One region of the Paenibacillus sp. FSL H8-0457 genome, then DNA from elsewhere that is predicted to be linked to it. Evidence: riboswitches for the same ligand, from Rfam matches in the RefSeq annotation. Region 1 holds a riboswitch; each other region holds the start of a gene.
What was found. Region 1 has a riboswitch for ZMP and ZTP ahead of MHI43_RS19630 (tetrahydrofolate dehydrogenase/cyclohydrolase catalytic domain-containing protein). Riboswitches for the same ligand answer to the same signal wherever they lie in the genome.
Positions count from the first base shown of each region.

Region 2: it holds a riboswitch for ZMP and ZTP, as region 1 does, so the genes downstream of both, purT (phosphoribosylglycinamide formyltransferase 2) here and MHI43_RS19630 (tetrahydrofolate dehydrogenase/cyclohydrolase catalytic domain-containing protein) in region 1, are expected to answer to the same signal.
Region 3: it holds a riboswitch for ZMP and ZTP, as region 1 does, so the genes downstream of both, rpiB (ribose 5-phosphate isomerase B) here and MHI43_RS19630 (tetrahydrofolate dehydrogenase/cyclohydrolase catalytic domain-containing protein) in region 1, are expected to answer to the same signal.

Region 1 is NZ_CP150293.1:4,457,518-4,462,532, forward strand. Features, by position in the region: gene MHI43_RS19620 (sucrose-6-phosphate hydrolase) at 1-641, opposite strand, end outside; gene MHI43_RS19625 (LacI family DNA-binding transcriptional regulator) at 822-1,814, opposite strand; gene MHI43_RS19630 (tetrahydrofolate dehydrogenase/cyclohydrolase catalytic domain-containing protein) at 2,091-2,960, opposite strand; ZMP/ZTP riboswitch at 3,026-3,105, opposite strand; gene MHI43_RS19635 (permease) at 3,260-4,270, shown strand; gene MHI43_RS19640 (TIGR03943 family protein) at 4,378-5,015, shown strand, end outside.
Region 2 is NZ_CP150293.1:4,305,025-4,310,039, reverse strand. Features, by position in the region: gene MHI43_RS18875 (PAS domain-containing sensor histidine kinase) at 6-1,448, opposite strand; gene dapA (4-hydroxy-tetrahydrodipicolinate synthase) at 1,714-2,589, opposite strand; gene MHI43_RS18865 (LysR family transcriptional regulator) at 2,701-3,576, shown strand; ZMP/ZTP riboswitch at 3,637-3,717, shown strand; gene purT (phosphoribosylglycinamide formyltransferase 2) at 3,800-4,960, shown strand.
Region 3 is NZ_CP150293.1:6,636,851-6,641,865, forward strand. Features, by position in the region: gene upp (uracil phosphoribosyltransferase) at 1-428, opposite strand, end outside; gene glyA (serine hydroxymethyltransferase) at 764-2,014, opposite strand; gene MHI43_RS30010 (TIGR01440 family protein) at 2,105-2,689, opposite strand; gene rpiB (ribose 5-phosphate isomerase B) at 2,770-3,234, opposite strand; ZMP/ZTP riboswitch at 3,349-3,430, opposite strand; gene MHI43_RS30020 (low molecular weight protein arginine phosphatase) at 3,538-4,125, opposite strand; gene MHI43_RS30025 (manganese efflux pump) at 4,181-4,744, opposite strand; gene MHI43_RS30030 (L-threonylcarbamoyladenylate synthase) at 4,814-5,015, opposite strand, start outside.

The DNA of each region.
Region 1 (5,015 bases):
TGCTGAATTCGGGTTTGTATCTCCCCCTTGAATTCCCAAACCAACAGATCCGAGGATTCATAAACGACAGCCGCACCTGTCTGATTAACCCTTTGGGCACCGATGACGAACCGGTACTTGTCTTTGTCTTGCCATACTTTCGGATCCCGGAAGTGTTCGGTATATCCATCCGGCACATGGTCGATCAGCGGCTTATCGAGCTTCGTGATGGATCCGTCGCGGTTCATCACAGCCATGCATTGATAAGATTGCCTGTTCCATTCCTCATCCCGGGCATTCCCGGTATACATGAGGCATAGTTTGCCATCTTTCACGATTCCGCTACCCGAATAAGCGCCATATGCATCATGCGGGTGACCGGGTTCAATAGCGATGCCTTGGTTCTGCCAAAACACCAGATCTTTCGAGGAAGTATGGTACCAGTATTTCAAGCCGTGAAACGTGCCCAGAGGAAACCATTGGTAAAACAAGTGATACTCTCCGTTGTAATAAGAAAATCCATTGGGATCATTCATCAGGCCCATGATGGGCTGCACGTGAAATTTTTGCCTCCATTCGCTCAATCGCACTTTCTTCCTTAAGGAGGAAAGCTCTTCGGGAGAAGCCTGATCCAGGCGTCGGTATTTCAGTTCTCTGTCCATATCTCTTCTCCTTATAAATAGGCTTCCTGAAAAATCAAGCAGATCGTGCTACGCGTGCACGCGAATAAATCCAACTGCAGTGGAACCGGTTCCAATCAAAGGTAAAAATAATGAACTCAGTTCCAATACCAAGCAAACACTCGGTTTGGAACCGGTTCCGTTATTTGAAGTATAAAATACCTAATTCAGATTGTCAACGCTTTCCCGATGAATCATCTCGCAATTCATGACCGTCAGGAAATCCACCGGCTCGTCGTTGACCAGCTTCATAATATGCTGTGCCGCGAGGTGGCCCGCTTGGAAATATCCGTATTTCACCGTTGTTAACCCGGGATGAATCACCTCGGTTACGTCGTATCCGCCAAATCCGGTAACGGAAAGTTGGTCGGGAATAGGGATGCCTTTCATGTGCGCCGCTTTCATCACGCCCAGCGCAATGTTGTCCGTGGCGCAGACCACGGCCGTTGGCAGCGTTCGGTTCAGCTCAAACATGGAGCATGCCGTTTTCACACCATCCGACATCTTGAATCCACTCTCATAGAGAACCGCTTCCGCCTCTTCATACTCGCTTACCGCTTTGAGGAACCCTTCCTTCCGCTTGACTCCGACGGCAACGTCCTTTTCCGTCACCCCGATATAGGCAATTTGACGATGTCCCATCGACAGCACGTACCGGCCCATGTCATAACCTGCGGCATAATCGTTATAGATCATGCTGTGGACATGGTCATGCTGTTGTCCGAGCAGAATGACCGGAATGCCGATCTCTTGAATCGCGGCAAGATGGGTTTCCGTCACCTGCGTGGCGAACAGAATAATGCCTGATATTTTTTGTCTGGCGAGATCATACAGCGCTTCGATCTCCCTGGATAAATCCTGGCTTGCGTTGATGATCAGAAGCTGATATCCGTGTTTTCTTAATTCTTCGTCCATGCCGGCGACAGTCTGCGATGCGGAGAAGGAGTCCAGACGCGGCATAATGGTGCCGATCATGCTCGTTTTTTTCGCTTTCAGGCTTTGCGCAAAAGAATTCGGGATATAGCCGGTTTCCTGAATAACCTGCTCAATCTTGCGGCGTGTCGCATGACTGACGGATCCTCCGTTCAAGAAACGGGAGACCGTGCTTTTGGCAACTCCGGCTTTGTGGGCAATATCGGCGATCGTGTTCTTCATGCCAAGATCTCCGGAGCCGTTAGCAGCGCAGCATCGAACGGATCATTCTCTGCAGCTCCCTGTTGTCCCGCACAACAGGCCATGATTCGTATAAACATGAATCTCTCCCCTTCGTAATTCGCTTATTCCTAACTATACCATGACGTCCAGGGGTCCGTGAAATGCGGGCTCCAAGCCTAGCATTGCATGGTCCATATTTGCTTCTATGTTCCAGGCTCTGGCATGAAATGAAGGATTCGAAGGGGATGATTCATGGGTGCAGCCTTACTTCACATACTAATGGTCAAGTGCATTCCCTTTGCCTCGGACGGTTCGCTCGGCCGATTCGACGGTATGCTTCAGCAATGTCGCTATCGTCACGGGGCCGACGCCCGCCGGTACCGGCGTGATTGCGGATGCCGCCTTGACGCAGGCTTCGTAATCGCAGTCCCCGATGTTTCCTTTATTGTAACCGGCGTCTAACACGACGGCACCCGGCTTGATCCAGTCCCCTTGAATGAAATTAGGCTTGCCTACGGCCGCAACCACAATATCCGCTTGGGACACAATCTCCCCAAGGTTCTTCGTTCTCGAATGGCAGATCGTAACCGTGGCGTTACGATTGAGCAGCATCATCGATACCGGCTTGCCCAGAATCGGACTGCGTCCGACCACCACCGCATGCTTCCCTTCGATCGGCAGGCTGTAATAGTCCATAATCGCGATAATCGCCGCCGGCGTACATGACGGGTAATCGGCGAAACCAAACGCATTTTGCGAGAACCCGAGCGTGGTTACTCCATCCACGTCTTTTTTAATGTCGATGGCATCAAAAGCCGCCCGCTCATCGATATGGTGCGGTACCGGGTGCTGAAGCAGAATACCGTGGACGTTCGGATCCTCGTTCAGTGCTTGAATCGCGGCAATCAGCTCCTCCGTCGTTGTCGATGTCTCCAGCACTACTTTTTTGGATATGATGCCAAGCCGCTCGCACGCATTTCCCTTCATCCGCACATAGGTCGCCGAAGCAGGATCATCGCCAACCAGAATCGTTGCCAGACAAGGGGTTACCCCTTGCTGTTTCAATTCCTGTACCTTCACCGTCAGTTTTGCCTTGATATTATCGGATACTTTTTTTCCATCCAAAATTACGGGTTCCTTACTCATGCTAATCCGCTCCTTCGCCATTGTATTAAAAACATAAAGAGGCAAGGCGACTCAAACGTCTCCTTACCTCTTGCCCAGGCGTACGGCATATGATCCCATGTGCTCCCTCTTGGTGACCCAAGCTACGCCAGTAACACATGGATAACTTTTTTTAATATATCACGACTTTGGACTTCGCGCCACCGGCTATGCGGCAGCCCTTTAATCGTAAAGTTTTTGATTTATTGCCTGGAATCACGTATGTTGCCGATGGTACAAGCATAGAATGTCTTAAGAACAATTCGCTCCAGGAGGCCTTGATGAGATATCCGGCGATCTTCAAAATGCTGCCCTTTATACTGCCGCTTGTGTTCGTGATTCCGGTCTTGACGATATGGCTGCAGAGGGACTTCAACCCCATATCCAGCCAAGACCTACAGCAGATTAAAACCGTCTTCACGGGCATCTTCCTTGAGGCACTTCCTTTTATTTTGCTTGGAGTGCTGCTGTCGTCCCTTCTGCAGCTGTTCGTAAAAGAGCAATGGGTGCGGCGTCTCACGCCGAAGAATCCGGTGGTTGGCGTCCTGTTCGCTTCCATGCTCGGCATCCTGTTTCCCATCTGCGAATGCGGGATGATCCCGGTCGTTCGCAGGTTGATGCTGAAAGGTATGCCCGCCTATATCGCCGTCACCTTTATCCTCAGCGGTCCTATTCTGAATCCCATTGTATTCGCATCAACGATCATGGCCTTCCGTTCGCATCCCGAAGTGATGATCGGACGAATGGGACTGGCTTTTGCAGTCGCGGTGACGACGGGTTTGCTCGTCTATGTTTTTTCAAAAAGCAGCCCCCTGAAGCGTTCTCTTCAAGAGTTCGCCGAACAGGGCTCCAGCAAGGGGGAACGTTTGTTGCATGAGCATCCCAAAACCTGGAGAAGCATGTTTGTCCACGCCGGAGACGAGCTGATCGAGATGTGCAAATATTTAGTCCTGGGTGCTTTCCTGACGGCCTGCATCCAATCCTTCATTCCGAGGGAGGAACTGCTGGCTCTGGGGAACGGTCCTGCCGCCTCCTATCTGTTCATGATGGGATTTGCCTTCATCCTGTCCCTCTGCTCAACTTCGGACGCCTTCGTGGCATCGGCATTCACGCACACCTTTACCGTCGGCCCGCTGGTTTCCTTCCTGGTTCTCGGCCCGATGCTGGATTTCAAAAGCCTGCTCATGCTGTCGGCTACCTTCAAGACCAAATTCGTGATCGGTTTAAGCCTGCTGGTGATTACGCTTGTCTTTATCGGCTCTGTAACCGTCAACGCGCTATTCGGCGGTTAGGTGTAGTAAACAAACTAGAGTGGCAATACACGAAAACGGTTGGAATAACGGCACCTTCAGGCTGTTATGCCTTCGGATATCCACTTGAGATTGGAGGTGTTCGGGACGTGAATCCCAGTCTGAGCCTGCGAAGCCACTATATACTGCGATCGCTGCTTATCGCAGCTCTGGCCGCCTATATCATGCATTTGAACGCATCAAATTCGCTGGACTATTACTTGGCTCCCCATATGCAGACCCTGCTTCTGCTCTGTCCCGTGCCGCTGTTGTTCATAGCTTTCGGCATGCTGTGGCACGCCATTGCGGGAGTTTCCGGCGAGGTGTGCGATTGCGAGCACCCCCTGCCCAGCGGACTGATCAAAAACATATCGGTTTACGGGTTATTCTCGGTGCCGCTGCTGTTCGGCCTGCTCCTGCCGGACCAAGCCCTCGGCAGCGATATGGCGGCCAAAAAAGGCATGATCTACACCTATCCGAACCCCGATGTTCGCCGTAAAACCGAGGAGCGGAATGCTCCCGCCGTATCGGGCATGGAGAAGCATGGAACGAATGATGACCTGGCGGCAGCGGAGGACATCGCACTGAACGAGCGTTTTGTTCCCAAAGACATCTACAGCGTGGAATTCGCGGAGCTGGCCAAGCGCTTATATACCTTACCCGTCATCCGAGTGGAGCCGGACATTTTCTCGGAGACCGTTGGGGCCATGGATATGTACAAACAGCATTTTCAAGGAAAGGCCATCAC
Region 2 (5,015 bases), 150 kb from region 1:
ACGCATTATAATGCAGGTAAATGGATCGTAAAGGTTGTCCCATGATCAGGAGTGCTCTCCACGTTCATCGTACCGCCGTGATTATGAATAATATTCTTGGTAATCATGAGACCGAGTCCCGTGCCGGTGTCTTTCGTTGTAAAAAAGGGCTGTCCCAGTGATTGGATCTGATCCTGCGTCATCCCAACTCCTTCATCCTGCACGATAATTTGCACCTCGGGACCGCTGTGCACAATGTCCAAGGTGATGCTTCCCCCGTCATTCATCGCCTCCATCGCGTTTTTCAGCAGATTGATGAACACTTGCTTGAGCTGGTTGACTTCGCCCTGTACATAGATCGGAACCAGTGGATAATGGGGAATGATCTCTATATTCTTGAGAGCGGCTTGCACCTTCATCAGCGTAATGATCTGATCCAGTATGGCCGACACGTCGATGGGTCCGCTCACGTGGGCACCCTGCGGTTTGGAGAGCACCAAGAGCTCATTGACGATGAGCTCGATGCGTTTGAGCTCCGATTCGATGATTTCAAAATAAAGCTCGTTGCTGCGTTCCGCGGATCGCAATAACTTCACGAATCCATTAATCGATGTCAATGGATTTCGAATTTCATGAGCGATGCCGGCGGCCAATTGGCCGGCGGTCGTCAGCTTCTCCGATTGCATCACGCGATCCTCTTCCATCCGCTGCTCCGTAATGTCCTTGAAGATGCCGACGGCCGCTTTCTCGCCTTCATATTGTATGATTAACGTGAACCCCGTGACCATCTTTTCCTGCCCGTCCAGGCAGCGTATCAGATAATCGACGCTTCCGATTTCTCCGCTCTCGGCATACGTTGCCCTGCGTTTCATCAATGTGTGATGATACGATGCGTCGACGATCACGTCGGTTGAAATGCCCAGCACGTCACGGAGGTGCATCGCATTGACGAGCCGGAGCGCGGCAGAATTAACATAATGCACAATGCCTTTTTTAGTTATGAGTACGGAGAGAGGGAGCTCTTCCAGCAGCTGCAGAAACGAATTTTCCTTCTCGTTCAGCTTCTGTTCCTTCTGCTCCAGCTGTTTCATGAGCTGTCTCAGCAGCGTTCGATCCTCGAATTGTACCAAGTATCCCTTGGGCCCCCGCTCCGGATCGTGATCAACGCTGCAGCGTGCACTAAGGTATAACTCGCGATCAGACGGATGACGGTAAGCATATTCAACCGGGGGGATGGATGGCTGATGACCCTGGGCAGCCCTAGCGTTCTGAATCACTCGATTCAATAACTCGCGGAGGCTGTTTTCTTCTTGCGGCGCCCCGGCAGTTAACTCCTGCGGCGAGCAACCCAACAGATCACATAGTGCCGAATTGACCTTAAGAATCGTTCCATCTAGCGATACCAAAGCCATACCGATTACAGATTGTTCAAAGGCAAAATCATGATTAGGGGTGGAATAGGGCAGCACTGCAAGTCTCCTTTCAAATTTCTGGGAGGAATTGAATGTACCCATATTATAAGTGGGGCGATTTCATTCATCAATCCTTTAAAGCGATAGATCTAAGCAGGATATCTTTTTTTGCGTAAAATGTCAGTATCATCCATCCCATCATCTACTGATTGAAAGCATGTGCGCCCTATAGCTTCGAATCATCCATTCAAGCATGGCAAGGAAGCGAATGCGTCCCGCCACTCTTGAGGAGAAACCTGTTACGTCCATGATTTAAAGTTTCTCAGCCTTTGAATGCTTGATCCAAAGATAGCTTGAGCTCATCCGTAATGGGGCCCATCGGCAGGCGCAGGGTGTCGGATGAGATAAGGCCTTGCTTGGCAAGAAGCCATTTTAGCGGAGCTGGATTGGATTCTGCGAACAACTGATGAATAACGGGAAGCAGCACTTCAAACTCCTTTTCGGAACGAGAATAATCCCCTTGGGCAGCTAATTGATACACACGAATAAAAGCCTCGGTATTCACATTGGCCGACGCCAAAATGCCCCCGGATGCACCATGACGCAGCATCTCATGAAAGCGGACATCGTCCCCGCATAGAACAGGCTTCGTATCGTATGGAGACAAGCTTCTCATAAGCTCCGTACTCGCAGTGCTGTCCTTCATTCCGATGACACCGGGGATCTCCATGATTCTTCGAATGGCATCGACCGGTAAGGAAATTCCAGTGCGCGAAGGAACTTCGTACAAAATAACCGGTATCCCCACCTCCGCGACTTTGCAGAAATGTTGTATAATGCCCTCAATCGAAGGGCGGCTGTAATACGGCGTGACCACCAATACCGCGTCTGCCCCGATATGTCCTGCCCATTCCGTCCGCTTCATGCTGGAGAACGTATCGTTGGTACCCGTACCAATAATGACCGGCAATTGCCGCCCGTCCAGACCTTTTCGCGTTTCCTCCACCACTTGAACGACCTCTTCCCAAGTTACCGTCGGCGCCTCTCCGGTCGTACCGTTGATGATCAATCCTTGAATGTCATGGGATAACAAATTCTCCAAATAACGATGATAAGACGGAACATCCAATGCGTATTCATGTGAAAAGGGAGTGACCACCGGAACATAAATACCTCTCAAATCTTGCGGACTCAACATGATCTTTCCTCCATTTCATGAATTGTGGCTTTACTTTACCATGGGAATCGGGATCGGTGTTATCTATAATAATAGATAGTTATTATCAATATTATTGATGAGGAGAGAGCGATGGAACTGATCTATCTGCAAACCTTCAGGGAGGTTGCTGTTCGAAAGAGCTTTACTAAAGCTGCTGACGAATTGGGTTATGCACAATCCAGCGTTACCACCCAGATTCAGAAGCTGGAGAAGGAATACGGCGTCAAGCTGTTTGAACGGTATGGCAGAGGCCTGCGCCTGACGAAGTCAGGGGAGGAGCTGTTCAAGTATGCTGTCCAAATGCTGGATCTGTTCCAGCAGTCTAAGGAAAAGCTGACGAAACAAGGCGGGGGCATCTTATCGATTGGAACGATCGATTCGCTTGCCGCATATTTTCTTCCATCCGTCCTTCATCGGCTAAGACAGGAGCATGAAGATCTTGCCATCCGCTTGCAAACGGATCGTGAAGATAGCATCGTCAGTAAGGTAAGAGAGGGTGAGTACGATCTCGGGCTTATTCTGGAGAACAAACCGGAAGACACTTCATTGAATTGGATCCCGATCCGGGAAGAGCCCCTCCATCTGATTGCCCATCCGGATCATCCGCTTCTCAGGTTGCCCGTCATCGAGCTGGAGTATCTGGCTGATTACGAATGGATTATGACCGAGGATACTTGCAATTACCGGATCATGTTGGAAAAAGTGCTGCGCGCCAGCGGAGCTCCCGTCCGTATTGGTTTGGAATTGGGCAACCCCGAGGCAATCAAAAGATATATCATGTCCGGTACCGGCATCTCACTATTGCCGAGAATGGTAGCAGAGGAGGAAATCAAGAGGGGAGAGCTGGCGATTCTTCCCTTTCAACACCCTGACATTCGACTGGACATCCAGATTGTCATTCATCCTAAGAAATGGCTGTCACACTCGCTTCGGGATATGATCGAAATGTTGAAGTCTAAATCTTAAAGACGCAGGCTGATATTGCATTTAACGAAAAGATTCAGTATCATTTATGTAACAATGTATAGGTTTATGTGTGACTGGCGTAGCATGGGGAACCATGAGGGAGCACATGAATGACAACGGCCGTACGCCTGGGCAGAGGTAAGGGAGTTTATTTCCCTTACCTCTTTATTATTTTCTTGGGCTTCTATCGTCTCTGAAACTATGAAAAGGGGATAAAACAACGATGTTCAAAACGAAAAAAATATTGCTGCTGGGATCCGGAGAACTAGGGAAAGAAGTCGTAATTGAAGCACAACGATTGGGTGTCCAAACCGTAGCCGTCGATCGTTATGCCGATGCTCCTGCCATGCACGTTGCCGATCACAGCCATGTGATCGATATGCTGGACGGAGAGAAGCTGCGCGCTATTATTGAGTTGGAAAAGCCGGACCTGATCGTTCCGGAGATTGAAGCGCTGGCTACTGCGGAGCTGGTGAAGCTGGAGGATGAGGGGTATCGGGTGATTCCTACCGCCAGAGCCGCAAAGCTTACGATGGACCGTGAAGGGATCCGCCGGTTGGCATCAGAGGAGTTGGGACTGCCGACTGCGGACTATCGATTTGCCGATACCTATGAGGAATTCAAGCAGTCTGTCCTGGACATGGGTTTTCCGTGCGTGATCAAACCGCTGATGAGCTCCTCCGGCAAAGGTCAAAGCGTGTGCCGTTCGGAAGGGGATATCGAGTCCTGCTGGAACATCGCCATGGAAGGCGGCCGCGTGCAGAACGGAAGGGTGATCATTGAGGAATTCATTTCATTCCAGTCGGAAATCACGCTTCTGACCGTCCGCTCCGTCAATGGAACAAGCTTCTGTGCGCCGATCGGGCATATTCAGGAAAGCGGAGATTATATCGAATCGTGGCAGCCGCACGATATGTCTGAAGCGCAAATCGAGGAAGCTAAATATATTGCGCGGAAGATTACCGACGAGCTTGGCGGATACGGCTTGTTCGGCGTTGAATTGTTTTTGGCCGAGGATAAGGTATACTTCAGCGAGGTATCCCCGCGTCCGCATGATACTGGGCTGGTTACGCTGGTCACGCAAAATCTATCCGAATTTGCGCTTCATGTCCGTGCCATTCTCGGGTTTCCGATACCAGAGATCGAATTGATCACGCCGGGAGCCAGCCGCCCCCTGAAAGCCGGCCGAGAGCTGGAAGACTATACGATTACAGGCGCCGAGCAAGCGCTGGCCGTTCCGAATACGCAGCTTCGCATGTTCGGCAAACCGGTAACCAAGGTCGGAAGACGAGTAGCAGTCGCGCTGTCAACCGCCGGCGATGTCGAAGAAGCGCGGTCACGTGCGAAGCTGGCCTTGGATAAGCTTGCCGTCGAAGAGGCATAAACATCGGAATTCCATAGGGATATCACATGTCATCATGTTGAAAAAGGCCAACCGA
Region 3 (5,015 bases), 2.2 Mb from region 1:
GCAGCGATGGCCGATCCGCCCGTTGCCAGCATCGGATCGATGACGATCAATTCCCGCTCCGTCACGTCGGTTGGAAGCTTCGTATAATATTCCACGGGCTGAAGCGTTTCCGGGTCGCGGAACAATCCGACATGCCCTACCTTGGCAGCGGGAAGCAGCTTGACCACGCCGTCCAGCATGCCAAGACCCGCACGCAGGATCGGCACGAGGCCGAGCATCCGGCCGGAAATGACTTTCCCTTGGGTTTCGGCTACCGGCGTCTGAACAGATATCGATTCAAGGGGAACCTCCCGCGTAATTTCATAAGCCATCAAAGTCGCGACTTCATCTACCAATTCGCGAAAGTCTTTTGTGTTAGTCCGCATATCGCGTATAAATGTAAGTTTGTGTTGAATCAACGGGTGATCACAAATCACCAATTTTCCCATGTCTGGTCCCTCCGGTTTGAATGCAAATGTTATTTCAATATGGGCGTAAATACTTGTGAGCTCCATAAATCCTGTCTATTATATCATTCCCTCTAGTCAATTGACACCTGCACGAGTCATGTTTATTTCCGTGAGTTTTGACCTTATAACCGGATCTGCGTCAGCCCTGCACCTAGGTTTTCCATTTTCGCCTGTATTGATCCTCACCGCGAAGCGACCCGACCGGGAACATGCGAGCATAGCAATCTGGCCAGAATGTGACAGCTCCTAAAAGAGGACCCCACCTTCAGGTGGGGTCCTCTTATCATAGGCCTCTTATGCTGACGAAACTGTGATTAATATTTCATTTCGGCATAAAGAGGATATTGATCCGTAAGCTCAGCCACCAAACGGCCCGCTTTTTCCAGCGTTGCTTCGTCTTTAGGCTGCTTCAAGGTCATGGCAATAATCTTCGCGATTTTCACCATCGCCTGCTCATCCATGCCGCGGGAGGTTACCGCCGGCGTACCGATACGGATACCGCTCGTGACGAACGGGCTCGTCGGATCAAACGGGATGGCGTTCTTGTTGACGGTAATCCCGATGGAATCCAGCACCTTCTCTGCGTCTTTGCCGGTGATGTCCAGATTGCGGGTATCGACCAGCATCAGATGGTTATCGGTTCCGCCGGAAACGATGTTCAGGCCTTCCTCGATCAGGGTGTCAGCCAGCACTTTCGCGTTCTTCACGACGTTCTCTGCATACGTCTTGAAGGACGGATCCAATGCTTCGCCAAGCGCAACGGCCTTGGAAGCAATGACATGCATGAGCGGTCCGCCCTGGGAGCCTGGGAACACCGCTTTGTCGATCGCCTGTGCCCATGCCTTCTTGCACAGAATCATGCCGCCGCGAGGTCCGCGAAGGGTCTTGTGCGTCGTGGTGGTTACGAAATGGGCATGCGGAACCGGATTCGGGTGAAGACCCGCGGCAACGAGACCCGCAATATGAGCCATATCGACCATGAACAATGCGCCTACGTCGTTCGCGATGGCAGCAAGCTTCTCGAAATCAATGATGCGAGGATATGCACTTGCACCCGCCACGATCAGACGAGGACGGTGTTTGAAAGCCGCTTTGCGGACTTCGTCGTAATCGATAAGGAACGTGTCTTCCTGCACGCCGTATGCAACGAAATTGTACAGAAGGCCGGACGCGTTAACCGGGCTTCCGTGAGTCAAATGGCCGCCGTGGGCCAGGTTCATGCCGAGCACGGTATCTCCAGGCTTGAGCGCAGCCAAATACACCGCCATGTTCGCTTGGGCGCCGGAGTGCGGCTGAACGTTGGCATGCTCGGCACCGAACAATTCCTTCGCGCGGTCGCGGGCGATATCCTCCACGATATCCACTCGCTCACAGCCGCCGTAATAACGCTTGCCAGGGTAGCCTTCCGCATATTTATTCGTCAGCACCGTCCCCATGGCTTCCATAACCGCTTCGCTGACGATGTTCTCGGAGGCAATCAGCTCAATGTTGCTGCGTTGACGCTTCAGTTCCAAATCCATCGCTTCCAATACAGCCGGGTCATTCTTCCGCAAATGTTCCATCATGTTCATATCCTCCCATAATCAATCGTTATTTTCTCTTGCCAAGTCAAGACTACAAGTTTACCTAATGACTAAAGCGAGCTCTCATTCGAATCAATCGCACATTGTGGAATCATCCCGCTGCTCAAGCCGGTACACGGCGCGTTCCCCACCGATCAGCTTCGGCCGGGTGTAAGCCGCCGTTACGCGCGCATCGCCGATATAACGCTCGCTCGGCCTGAACGGAACCGCCACTCTCCGCAAATGCATGCCGATCAGCGTCTCGCCGATATCGACACCCGCATGGGCCTCAATGGATTCCGCAAGGCAGGGCTCCTTCATACTCCGATACGCCGCCGAGGCCATGGAGCCTCCCGCCCCCGGAATCGGTACAGCCGCCACTTCCGTCAGGCGCAGCTCTTCAAGCAGTCCCCGCTCCATGACTAGCGCCCGGTTCAAATGCTCACAGCATTGATAGGCTACAGCGAAGCCGAATTCCGCTTGAACCTCGGCAATGCCCTGAAGAAGCTGCTGCGCCGTTTCAAGAGCGCCGCCTGTGCCGATCCGGCGTCCGACCACTTCACTGGTGCTGGCTCCGATGACCAGCACCTTGCCCGGTCCTAAGGCTGCCGCTTCGGCCAGCTCGCGGACGATCCGCGCCGTCTGTTCGCTCAAGGAAACCTTGGAGATATCCGTCATGTCACAGTCCTCCCGATGAATTTTTTCACAGAAGATGCTTCATTCCATACGCAATAACCGCAGCAGCTTTACGCGTCGACCTATCGCGATTCGCTCTTCAGGTAACGCTCCTCGATGGCCTTGATCTTGTTTACGCGGCCGACATGACGTTCGCCCTGGCTGAAATCCGTTGTCAGCCATGCGCTGACGATCTCGGCAGCAAGCCCGGGGCCGACGACGCGCTCGCCCAGCGCAATCACGTTGCTGTCATTATGCTCACGCGTGGCTTTGGCCGAAAATACATCATGCGTCAGCGCGCAGCGGATGCCCGGCACCTTGTTGGCGGCAATGCTCATGCCGATTCCCGTTCCGCAGATCAGGATGCCCCGATCCGCTTCACCCGAGACCACCTTCTCGCACACCGGAAGCGCGTAATCGGGATAATCCACGGAATCGGAACAGCCGCAGCCAAGATCCTCCACCTCGTGTCCAAGACCCCGAATGACCTCCACGATCTCCTCTTTCAGACGAATGCCGGCATGATCGGTACCCAATGCAATTTTCATCTATGAAAAACCCCCTCGAATGTTCGCTTTTGCGTTTTAGCTTGTTTCATTATAACCCAAACTCCACGCAAAAGACGAAAAAAGAGCAGTCGGCGCACGTATTGTGCTCCAAATGCTCTTTGCCCAGGCGACCGGCCGTATATTCCGATGCTCCATCGTGGTTTCATCCACTTCGTCGCCAGTTACATCGGATTCATGTTTTTCACCTTCATCTTAAAGCAATACCCTGCGAAAGGCAAGCGGCTTTTTTAGCCATATTGAGCCCGGATCCAGATTTACTCTTCGCTTCCGTGGAAGCCGATCCTATTTATGCTGATCCGCTTCCAGCTTGTCCAGCAGGCGGAAGAGCGCCGTCCGAATCTCCGCCGCCGTCGCCTCGTACTCCTCCCGCGAGCCGCCGAAGGGATCGGAGATATCGAAGCTCGGAATGCGCTGGCGCAGCTCGATCAGACGCTCCCGGTCGCGGTCGCTGACATCGCGGCCCAGCGATCTGGCCAGCTCGAGCGTTGCGTACAGGCTGTCCTGCTCCCGCAGATCATCCAGCACCCGCCGGTCATCCTCCACAAATTCCTTCAGCGTGTGCATCTTGTCGGCGGCATGCGGGAACTGCCGAATCGCATACTGCTTATGCGACTGGGTCAGCGTCAGAATCAGGTCTGCCCATTCCACCAGATTCGGAGTCAGCGGCTTAGATACCAAGCGATCTTGAATATCCTGATCCCGCAGTATCGATTCCGCATGACGGGATACCGGCATGCCGTCTACGGCCGAGACGCCGGCGGATTGCGTTTCCAGCGGAATGCCCCGCTGTTTGGCGAGCTTGCGCAGCATCCCTTCCGCCATTGGGCTGCGGCACGTATTCCCCGTGCAGACAAACAATATATTTTTCACGGTCCCGTACCTCCCCGTTGTAGGTTGTTTTGGGATTATTGTAACAAATATTGCGTCAAAAGATAAACATCACGCCAAAGATGATCAAAATCAGTCCGCCCAGCATTTCACCGTACTCTCCCAGCTTGTTGCTCACCTGACGGCCGAGCAGCAGGCCGAGAATGGACAGCAAACCGCCAACGACGCCGAAGGAGATCACGATCAGCAGCACATCATCCACGAACATTCCAAGCGAAACGCCTACCGAGAAGGAGTCGATGCTGACGCTGAGCGAAAACAGCAGCATGCCGAAGAACGCGGTAGGATGAATGCGCTGACCTTCCCCGCCCCGCCAAGCATTATACAGCATATGTCCACCCAGCAGGAGAAGCAGCCCGCCGGCCGCAAACCCTGTGACGTGCCCCAGCAGCATGCCTACATAGCGGCCGGCAAACAAGCCCGCCAGCGGCATAAGCATGTGAAACAATGCGATCATGAAGCTGATGCCCAGCATATGGCCTAAACGCATGCCGCCTCTCATTCCGACTCCGATGCCAAGCGAAAATGCGTCTAGCCCGAGTGCAACCGCCATCAGCAGAATCGCCGCAAGCTGTCCCGATTGGACAGACGCCTCCAACATCCCCATTCCCCCAAGTCCCATGGTCTTGTACACCATATGCGGACAAGGGGGAAATCATGCTAAAACCGTTCAATCGGCATCGGCATTGACGTGGATGATGTGATGTCCCGCGGCCTTCAGCAGCCGGTTCATGACGGCTGCGCCAAGCCCCTGCTCCGGGCACGCTTCGGCCAGGATGAAGGTCGCGCCTTCTTCATCGAAGCGGCGCAGGCCGGCGTACAGCCGGCGGGCCGCTTCCTCCGGCGCGGCCAGGCTGCCGAGCGAGACGGCA